Regions from separate parts of the Lactiplantibacillus sp. C232 genome, predicted to be linked through region 3. Evidence: predicted binding sites of a transcription regulator. Region 3 holds the regulator's gene; each other region holds the start of a gene.
What was found. The regulator Rex, encoded in region 3, represses fermentation and respiration genes when NADH is low (regulators of the CRP and FNR family bind a similar motif). The targets are predictions, from matches to a motif close to TTGTGAANTANTTCACAA.
Positions count from the first base shown of each region.

Region 1: a site for Rex is predicted at 1,984-2,001, ahead of MZO41_RS12160 (FAD-binding protein). Genes of this name have one in related genera too.
Region 2: a site for Rex is predicted at 1,988-2,005, ahead of MZO41_RS12855 (nitronate monooxygenase). Genes of this name have one in related genera too.

Region 1 is NZ_JAMSKZ010000013.1:35,415-38,691, reverse strand. Features, by position in the region: gene MZO41_RS12160 (FAD-binding protein) at 67-1,956, opposite strand; gene MZO41_RS12155 (LysR family transcriptional regulator) at 2,143-3,069, shown strand; gene MZO41_RS12150 (helix-turn-helix domain-containing protein) at 3,140-3,277, opposite strand, start outside.
Region 2 is NZ_JAMSKZ010000015.1:2,058-5,334, forward strand. Features, by position in the region: gene coaA (type I pantothenate kinase) at 1-848, opposite strand, end outside; gene MZO41_RS12855 (nitronate monooxygenase) at 1,017-1,946, opposite strand; gene helD (RNA polymerase recycling motor HelD) at 2,241-3,277, opposite strand, start outside.
Region 3 is NZ_JAMSKZ010000006.1:62,549-65,825, forward strand. Features, by position in the region: gene MZO41_RS07530 (ABC-F family ATP-binding cassette domain-containing protein) at 1-899, opposite strand, end outside; gene MZO41_RS07535 (redox-sensing transcriptional repressor Rex) at 1,068-1,745, shown strand; gene MZO41_RS07540 (CPBP family intramembrane glutamic endopeptidase) at 1,910-2,554, opposite strand; gene groES (co-chaperone GroES) at 2,747-3,031, shown strand; gene groL (chaperonin GroEL) at 3,087-3,277, shown strand, end outside.

The DNA.
Region 1 (3,277 bases), on a different contig from region 3:
TTACCGGTATTACGCACTAAAAGATACTAAAAGCACTAGGTGATTCGTGGGTTGTGCGATCAGTGGTTAATCATTTGACACGGTCTGTTCGGCCTGGGATAGCGCGTCCTTGACTGCGGCCTTGATGGCACGGCTCGATACAGAAGCGCCGGAAACTGCATCCACATCATAAGTGTTAGCAGCCACCATTTTTGCCGGCAATTCGGCAACTGCCTGACCACCAACTTCACCAGTCTCATGTTGTTCAACTACTTCAACATGAGTTAATTGTTGGTCAACATACGTGATACGAACCACAACTTGCCCACCAATGCCATCATCTGAGCGCCCTAAGTATTGGTGTTCACCAACTGTGATGTCCGGTGATGCTTCAGCTAGCAAATCATTGGCACCAGTCTGATGCACCGAAGCACTAGTATTCGCATCCGGCTTAGCCACTGCTTTTTCATCGACTAATTGTGTCGTTTCTTCCTTAGGTTTAGCTGCATTTTCACCAGCGATTTTTCCAAAAATCAGGCATTCAGCTAAATTACCGCCACCTTGATACTGATTTGCACAAATACCGCCCAATTCACCTGCACCATACAAGTGCGGAATAGGTTGCTGATTTGCATCTAAAATCTCTGCCCGGTCATTACGACGTGGTCCCCCTTGGGTATTAAGTACGTTGTTTGTTAACTTAAGCGCATAATATGGCCCACCATCAAATGCCCGCATCGTATCAACCTGCCGATTAAACGCGTAGTCAGTACCAGACTCGACAAAATAATTGAAATCATGAACGGTCTTGGTAAGTACCGTACCATCAACTTCCATAACTCGTGCTAAGTCGTTTAGAGTAGTGGCCTTCACAACTAAATCGGTGAGATTATTAATCGGCGTATATTGACTTGCTAACATCTGTTGATACTGAGTCTCATCAAAAACCAGGTATGGATGGACATTTGTCCGCGGTACTCGCCACATTCCATGATCATAAATGTGACCGTGCCGGTTGGCTTCACTCTCATCAAAATACCGACTACCGTCATCAGCCACCGTAATAACGCTACCATGGTTAACTTCCGGCCAGCCTAAAATCAAGCGACCACGTTCACCTTGTGGTACGGCAATCGAAAGACCATGTAAAAATCCGAGTGATTCATAATTTTGCATGTGCCAAAAGTCCGCGCCAACTTCTTGGGCCATCTTAATACCAGCACCCTTATTAAACAGCGTGCCTAATGGTGCCAAGTGCTCAGCACCAAGGTAGTCCTGGATGGCTTGTTGATTATTTTCAAAACCACCACATGCTAGGACTACACCATTGGTAGCTCGAACATTAACTAAACGATGCTGACGTTCGATTTGGACACCGATAATTGTATTCGTAGTGGGATCTTGAATCAGATGTTGTGCCGGAGCACTAAGCCAGACATCAATCTGTTGCTGCCGATCTAACACTTTTTGTCGAAGAATTTTCCACAAAGCTGCATCAAAAATGCCATGATGGACAGTTGTAAAGTCATAGGATTGAACTCCATCAAATTCAGGAAACTCATGAACTGCACTGTCTAATGAAATTGGAGAATCAGCAGCTGTAAAATCATTTTTGACACTCACCGGTTCAACATTGAGATACTTTTGAACATAGTCGCGCATATTCGCCATGCCCGCTACGAAAGTATCAATCATACTATCGTCTAATTGCATGGGTGCCGTTAAGTTTTGATAATATTTTTTACCCTCATCGAAACTATCTACCGTTCCTAAGAGTTGGGCAGAATAACGGGTATTGCCTCCTTCATGACCATTCGGCGCTGCATCCGTGAGCAATACCTTCGCATGTGCATCCGCCGCAAACCGCGCTGCTGTCGCCCCGGCACCACCAAAGCCAATAACTACCGTATCATATTGATAATCCCATTTAACCTGATTCATTTTTTGGAGCATGCTGACCACCCTTTCAAAATCCATTTAACGTATTCTAAAGCACAATTGAAATTGATATTTAAATCACAAACAGAATCATTTTTTAACTACATCTGTATTATATAACCGCTTTCATTTTTATAGAAATAACAATCTGATTATCTGTTATTACAAATGAGTAATGGGTTATACTTGATTTTAATAAGATTAAGCATTAAAGGTGGCGATTTCATGGAAAATAAATTGTTAGTATTTTTAGAAGCTATTCAACAGCACAATAGTATGACGAAAGCTGCACAAAGTTTATTCATCAGTCAGCCGTACATTAGCCGCACAATTAAAAGTGCGGAAACTCATTTTGGGACCCCCTTAATCGACCGCGGCCATCATCCACTTGAATTAACTTATGCTGGAGAAAGATTACTGACTTATTTGCAAAGTGACGCCCGTCTCCATCAGCGAATGAACACTGAACTTAAAGAAATCAGTCAAAATAAGTATCAAAGTATGACGATTGGGATTACACCACCAATGGCTAATGCTTGGTTTAGTCAAACACTACCTGCTTTTTATCAACGTTTTCCGAACATTCGCACTAAAATACTAGAAATCACAACATCAAAAGCAGAAACGTTGCTAGCTAGTCATCAGCTAGACTTTTTTATTGGCAAAACAATTCATCAAACTAACGTCAAAACCATCCCTTTGCAGACAATTTCTTTGTCTTTAGTCATTCCAAAAACAGCCGGAATATATCAGTCCAATCAATTTTGGCGACCGTTCACCCCCACCATTCTTACAGGAATGACTGGTGAGCCTGTCATCCGTGCAGTCGGTGAAGCTCGCTTTCAAGAACTGGTTGACCATTACTTTGCCGATAAAGGCATTCAAACGATTCCACTCATTGAAGTCGATAACTCTCGCTTTGCACTAAGCTTGACACTTCAAGGACTTGGTAGCATTGTTCTAGCCACTGCAATGTTGGCAAAACTAGCCACTCAACCAGCCAAGTACCCTATCAATGCGTTCAAATTACCAACAAGCGAGCTCAGCCTTGATTTTAGTATTGCCTACTTACCAAGTCACGTGCTAGCTAAACCGATTGCTTATCTAGTCGAACAAGCTTGTCAAACCTTTAATCCTGCGATTGATTTTTAACATAAAACGCAAACTGTCAGCATCTATTAAGCTAGATGATTGACAGTTTGCGTTTTACTTTCAAAATAAATCACCGGTAGTAAATCATGTTCAACCCCACCAGCTGTTGCATTAGTTGCTCATTTTCTGGTGATAGTTTGATTTGTTGCTGCCGCAGACATTTGGAGATGTCTAAGTTCATTCTGTCGAATACTCCCAGTACTGAACC
Region 2 (3,277 bases), on a different contig from region 3:
AAGATATAATCATTCAAGTTTTTCAAGTTAACCTCTTCCCAAACACGCTCGGCCATCGCCATTGCGTCCTTCGGATCACCGATCGCCCAAGGATAGAAATAATTCGTCGGATCCTGGAAAGCCGTTTTCATCAGGGCCTTGAAGCGTTCTAAGTACCAATCTTCAATTAAATCGGCATCCGCATCCACATACACTGAGAAGTCCGTAAAATCACTAATGTAGATCGCCTGATTGCTTGGCAATTGCAACACGTTGATTCCTTCAATAATCAAAATATCAGGATGCGTGATCACGTCAAAACGGTTTGGCACAATATCATAAGTCTGATGAGAGTATACCGGGGCCTTCGCTAACGGCTTTCCGCTCTTCACATCGTTCAAGAATTGGATCAGCCGCGTCATATCATAGCTTTCCGGAAACCCTTTGCGTTCCATCAATTGCATCTTTTTGAGCTCGGCATTCGGGTATAAGAAACCATCCGTCGTAATCAATTGCGTCCGCCGGTCTGGATATAAATATTTAAATAGAATCTCTAATAACCGTGCTGTGGTGGTCTTGCCAACTGCCACACTTCCAGACACTCCAATAATAAAGGGTGATTGGCGGTTCTGACGGTGTAAAAAAACGGACTCCGTTTCCCGCCATGACAAGTAGTGTTCATACTTGGCCTGCAACAAATGCGCAAACGGCATATAAATATCACGGACATCGTCGAGACTAATCCGGTCATTAAACGCCTCAATTTCGTGCAAATTGGCTGCGGTCAATGGTACTTGATGCTGATTGTTACGATAAAATTGCTTCCACTGTTCACGTGAGAAGCGATAATAGTTCATCTGATCTTCCATGATTTCTGTCTGCCACCATTACTAAATTAATGGGTTGATTATAACATGAAACCCTTATCAAACGCTGATTAAAATTCAAATTAACCGGATTCCTAATTGGTAGCCAATAACCATTAATAGCTCGATACTAGTTAACGCTGACCTAGTACCGAGCTATGCTACTGTATCTTATTCGATTTTCAGTTGTGCCGCGACCTCACGAGCCTGACCAAACAACGTCGTAATAATTTCCTTGACTGGCCGAATTGTCGTCATCATCCCTGCCACTTCACCGGCCATAGGCGTACCATGTTCCATATCGCCATCTTCAACGGCTTTCGCAAATGAACCGTCCGCTAACGCGTGTAATTCCGCTACCGGCGCGTTAGTTTGCTCCAATTGCAAGTATTGTGCCAACATCGGGTTAACTAGCGCCCGTACCGGATCGCGCTGGCTGCGGCCAGTCACGATTGTATCCGTGTCACTGGCAGCCAATACCCGTTGCTTATAACTAGCTGGAACTGGGCACTCCTCAGCTGTCAGAAAGATCGTACCGCACTGCACACCCTGGGCGCCCAGCGCAAACATCGCCGCAATCGAGCGGCCATCACCGACACCGCCAGCACCAATCACCGGAATATCAACAGCGTCCACGACTTGAGGTAATAATGCCATCGTTGACGTTTGACCGATATGTCCGCCTGATTCTTGACCTTCAGCAACCACCGCATCCGCACCGGCCGCCACCATCTTATGGGCATGGTGAACCGAAGCAATCACTGGAATCACTTTAATACCGGCCGCGTGTAGCGGCGGAATATATGAAGTCGGGTTACCCGCACCAGTCGTCACGACCTTGACCCCCTCATCAATGATGACTTGGGCCAGTTCTGGACAGTTCTTCATCTGTAACATTAAATTGACACCAAACGGCTTATCCGTCAGCTTGCGGGTCGCTTGGATCTCTGCTCGCAACTGTTCGGCAGATAACCCCGCTGAACCTAAAACACCGAGTCCCCCAGCTTCCGAAACCGCCCCGACTAATTCATGGGTCGCAATTCGCATCATGGCACCAGAAAAAATGGGATATTGAATACCTAACATTTCAGTGATTGACATCGTCGTTTCCTCCTCAGGTCACTAACAACCGTTCTAACTAGTTGTTAGTATTTTCACGATATTATGTGCCTAGTCAGTATTAAGGTCATTGTCTCTCACCGACTACTGCACTTGATGAGTTAATTTTAACGCTTATTCCATCGTTATGATAGCGTTTTCTTAGTTATTCCGACACAAGTCCCCAACTGTTCCACTACTGATCATCCTGACGCACCTTAAGATTTCCTTCACAAGTAAAACTAAAAAAAGTACCACTCCAGGTGAATGGAGCGGTACTCACTGTCTTAAACTGACTTAAACTTTTGCTTCATTTAATGTATACAAGGCGTGGTTCACCCGCGCTAGTAACGGTGACAAGCTCCCCACCGCGACTAGCGTTAGCTCGTGCATGGCCCGTGAACAGATTGTATATAATAGTTGCCGTTCATCTTCACGTTGGTAATTTTCCTGATTAGCGTTCCACACGATGACCGCGTCAAACTCCAACCCTTTTGCTAAGAAAGACGGGACTACAATGACACCAGGAGCCAAGCGTTGATTTTCAGTTTGAATCAACGTGACCTGCTCACCACGAGCTTTCAGGGCCTTCGTGAGCGCCTCGCATTCTGCTAAGGATTTCCCGATAATTGCCGTCGTATCACGTTCAGAATCGTTCATCGCTAGCTGATCAACGACTTGATCAACCCCTGCTTCAAAGTTAGGCGTCACAACGACATTTGGCAAGTCGCCCTGACGATCAAAAGCCGTGACGGCTTCACCATTGACTAAAATTTCCTTGGTGAAATCAGTAATCTGTTGCGTTGACCGGTACGATTTAGTCAATTGCACGACCCGCGTCTTTTCAGGGTCAAATAATGTGGCCAATTCATTGATCAGCGAATGGCTGTTTTCCTTGGTAAAAATCGCCTGGTTCAAGTCACCGAGCATTGTGAAGCGGGCTTGAGGGAAGCTAAACTTCAGGAACGCTAGCTGAAAGGCGTTGTAATCTTGAATCTCATCCAAGAAGACAAACCGGATGTCACGCTGCCCGTGCTTTCCGGTCATTAAGTCATGCAGGTACATGTAAGCTGAGACCGTTGTTAACGAGATATGACGTTCCTTAATCTCGGCTAGTTTCCGTTCAACCGTAGCATCCCAGTCAGCAGCTGAGATACCGTGATCAGCCAACTTGATGATCTTCGGTACTTCGCGTAAGAAATGCGCGTACTGCATGTTGATGCTCAAGAAACGGTTACGCACGATTTGCGTCCGGGCTTTTCCTAAGCGTTGCATCACAATTTTACGTGCTAAGAATTTAAACTCTTTATCGCCATTCTTAAATTCCCGCGGCT
Region 3 (3,277 bases):
AACTGCTTACGCCGAGCCTGGGCCCGTTTTGTCGTAGAAGCACGCACGATGTTACGATTAACAAAGTCTTCAAGCTTGCTGATCTCCGCTTGTTGCTTTTCATAATGTTTCCATTGTGCTTGGATTCGAGCCGCTTTTTCTTGCACAAACTGGTCGTAGTTACCAGTGTAGTGCACCATTTCATGGTGTGATAAGTCATAGACTTCGTTAACGACCCGGTCTAAGAAATAACGGTCATGGCTAACGATTAGCAGCGCACCAGAGTAAGACTGGAGATAGCTTTCCAACCAAGTAAGAGTTTCGACGTCCAAGTGGTTCGTCGGTTCGTCAAGGATAAGCAAGTCCCGTTTTTCAAGTAACAACTTGGCCAAGGCCAACTGGGTCTTTTGTCCACCGGATAGTGCCGTCACCGACTTATCGTACACATCGGCGTCGAATTGGAAGCCGTGCAACACGCCCCGAATCTCAGCTTGGTAGCCGTACCCGTTTTTTTGTTGAAATCCAGTTTGAATCTGATCATAGGTTTTCAGGGTCTGTTGATAAGCCTGCTCATCATTCATGATTGCGGGGTCGCTCAATTGATTTTCGAGCTGGTGCATCCGTTTTTCGATGGCATGTAACTCAGCAAAGACACTACTCATTTCTTCCCAAATCGTATTGTTACTATCCAGTCCTTGGTCTTGCGCCAAGTAACCGATTGTTAAGCCCTTGCGCATTGAAATCTGGCCTTCGTCCGGTACCGTTTCGCCGGCAATCATTTTAAGTAAGGTTGATTTTCCGGCCCCGTTTCGACCGACGAGGGCCACCCGAGCGTGTTCTTGAATATCCATTTGTACGTTATCGAACAAGACATCGGCGCCAAAACGCCGCATAACTTGCTGTACTTGTAGTAAAATCACGCTTTATTAAGCTCCTTTCACATTTAATTCGTGACATAATTGTAGCATATTGTAACGGCCTGACCCAATTATTCGGAATAATAAGTAATTATTATTTCACAAAGTCACGCGTTATGCTAGAATAGTGTCAGCAAATTCACAAACTTTTAATTAGGAGGACACGTCCGAATGGCAGAAACAAAAATTCCACGGGCAACGGCAAAACGGTTACCGATTTATTACCGCTATTTAAATATCTTGCTAGATGCAGATAAGAAGCGGGTCTCATCGACCGAGTTGTCCGAGGCGGTTAAAGTAGATTCAGCAACGATTCGGCGAGATTTCTCGTATTTTGGGGCGCTCGGCAAACGAGGGTATGGATACGATGTTGAAACGTTACTTGCATTTTTCAAAAAGATTTTAAATCAAGACACCTTAACGAATGTTGCTTTAATTGGGGTCGGTAATTTGGGCCACGCCCTACTGAACTTTAATTTTCACAAAAACAGTAATGTCCGCATTTCAGCAGCATTTGATGTCAACGAGGCGATTGCCAATACAGTCCAAAGTGGGGTTCCAGTGTACCCAATGACGGAGCTCAAAAAGCAATTGATCGAACAACAGATTGAGATTGCTATCTTAACGGTGCCAACCACGGTTGTTCAGAAAATTACCGATGACTTGGTTGATGCAAACGTCAAAGGAATCATGAACTTTACGCCGTTACGAATCTCCGTTCCTGAGACAGTACGGGTTCAGAACGTTGATTTGACCAACGAATTACAAACATTGATCTACTTCATTGAACATTACGGTCAGCAATTAGGTGACAATGGTAATGACGATGAAAATGAGACTGAAGATTAATAACTCGCTTTATCTTTGAAATTAAATGGCTATAAAAAGGCTTCTCTGAATTATTCAGGGAAGCTTTTTTAACATACTTAGATCACGAATCATTGATTGTAACGTATAAATATTCGGTGAAAATTAACGTTGAAACGCTAGGTTAGCGCTACCTAGTAATGATACTAGTGCAGTAAGCCTAATAACGTGGGTAACACAACCGATGCGTTCATTAGGATGTGGGCCGTCATCGATGTTTGAATCCGACCGGTGTGCTGGTATAACCAGCAGAATAATAACCCGATAAAGGCATAGAGGATAAAGTGACCATCCGCATGTGCAAAGCTAAATAACACACTAGAAATCAAGGCCGCCCCAATCTGACCAGTAACCGCACTTAGATTGCCAAAGATAACTTTGCGGAAGACGATTTCTTCCATAATCGGGGCACCGACAATGATGGCTAAGAAGAAAGCGGGATATTGTTGCCCAACAGTTAAGAGGGTGGTCGTGTTGGTTGACGCTGTTGACTGTCCCAGTAAAGCCGTCATTTTTAAAATGATGACTTGACCAATGATGACTAGGACAAGACCGATCAATCCCCAGATGAACGTCATGAACCAGTTACTTGGTTGTTTTTCAACAACGTTTTTTGTCCGCATGCGACTCGCCAACCAGATGAGTAGGATTGCACCGACTAAGTAGTCGACCGTTTGAATCACGAATACTTGGGCCCCTAGCTGATGGAAAGCAGTCACAAGGACGCTCGGTAGTGCGTAAATAATAAAGTAGATGATAAGAATAAAGATTGATTGGCGGCGATTAACCATCAAGTCACGTCCTTTTAAAAGTTTGATTTAAGATTTATTGATACTTCAATAGTATTCATTATAGTCGATTTGACATTCTTTGACTAATAATTGACAAATCACTTGCAATCTTGAATTAAAATGATATAGTTGACAATGTAATTAGCACTTGAGGTTGAGGAGTGCTAAAAAAGAATAAATGGAGGGATTCACGTGTTAAAACCATTAGGAGATCGCGTTATCTTGCAACAACAAGAAGAAGAAGAACAAACAATTGGCGGTATTGTCATTGCCAATAACGCTAAGGAAAAGCCCCAAAGCGGTAAGGTTGTTGCCGTCAATGACGGTCGTGTTTTAGATAACGGGACAAAAGTTGACCCCAGCGTGAAGGTCGGCGATCAAGTATTATTCGATAAGTATGCCGGTACCGAAGTCAAGTATCAAGGTGCTAAGTATTTGGTATTGCACGAAAAAGATATCGTTGCAATCGAAGACTAATCCATTTAAATTGCGCAACTTAAAATAAATTAAATTCATGAGGTGAATAGAGATAATGGCTAAAGAATTAAAGTTCTCTGAAGATGCACGTTCAGCGATGCTAAAAGGTGTCGATCAATTAGCTGACACAGTTAAGTCAACGTTAGGTCCTAAGGGTCGCAACGTTGTTTTGGAACAATCATATGGTTCACCAACAATTACTAATGATGGTGTAACGATTGCTAAGGCGATCGAATTAGACGATCA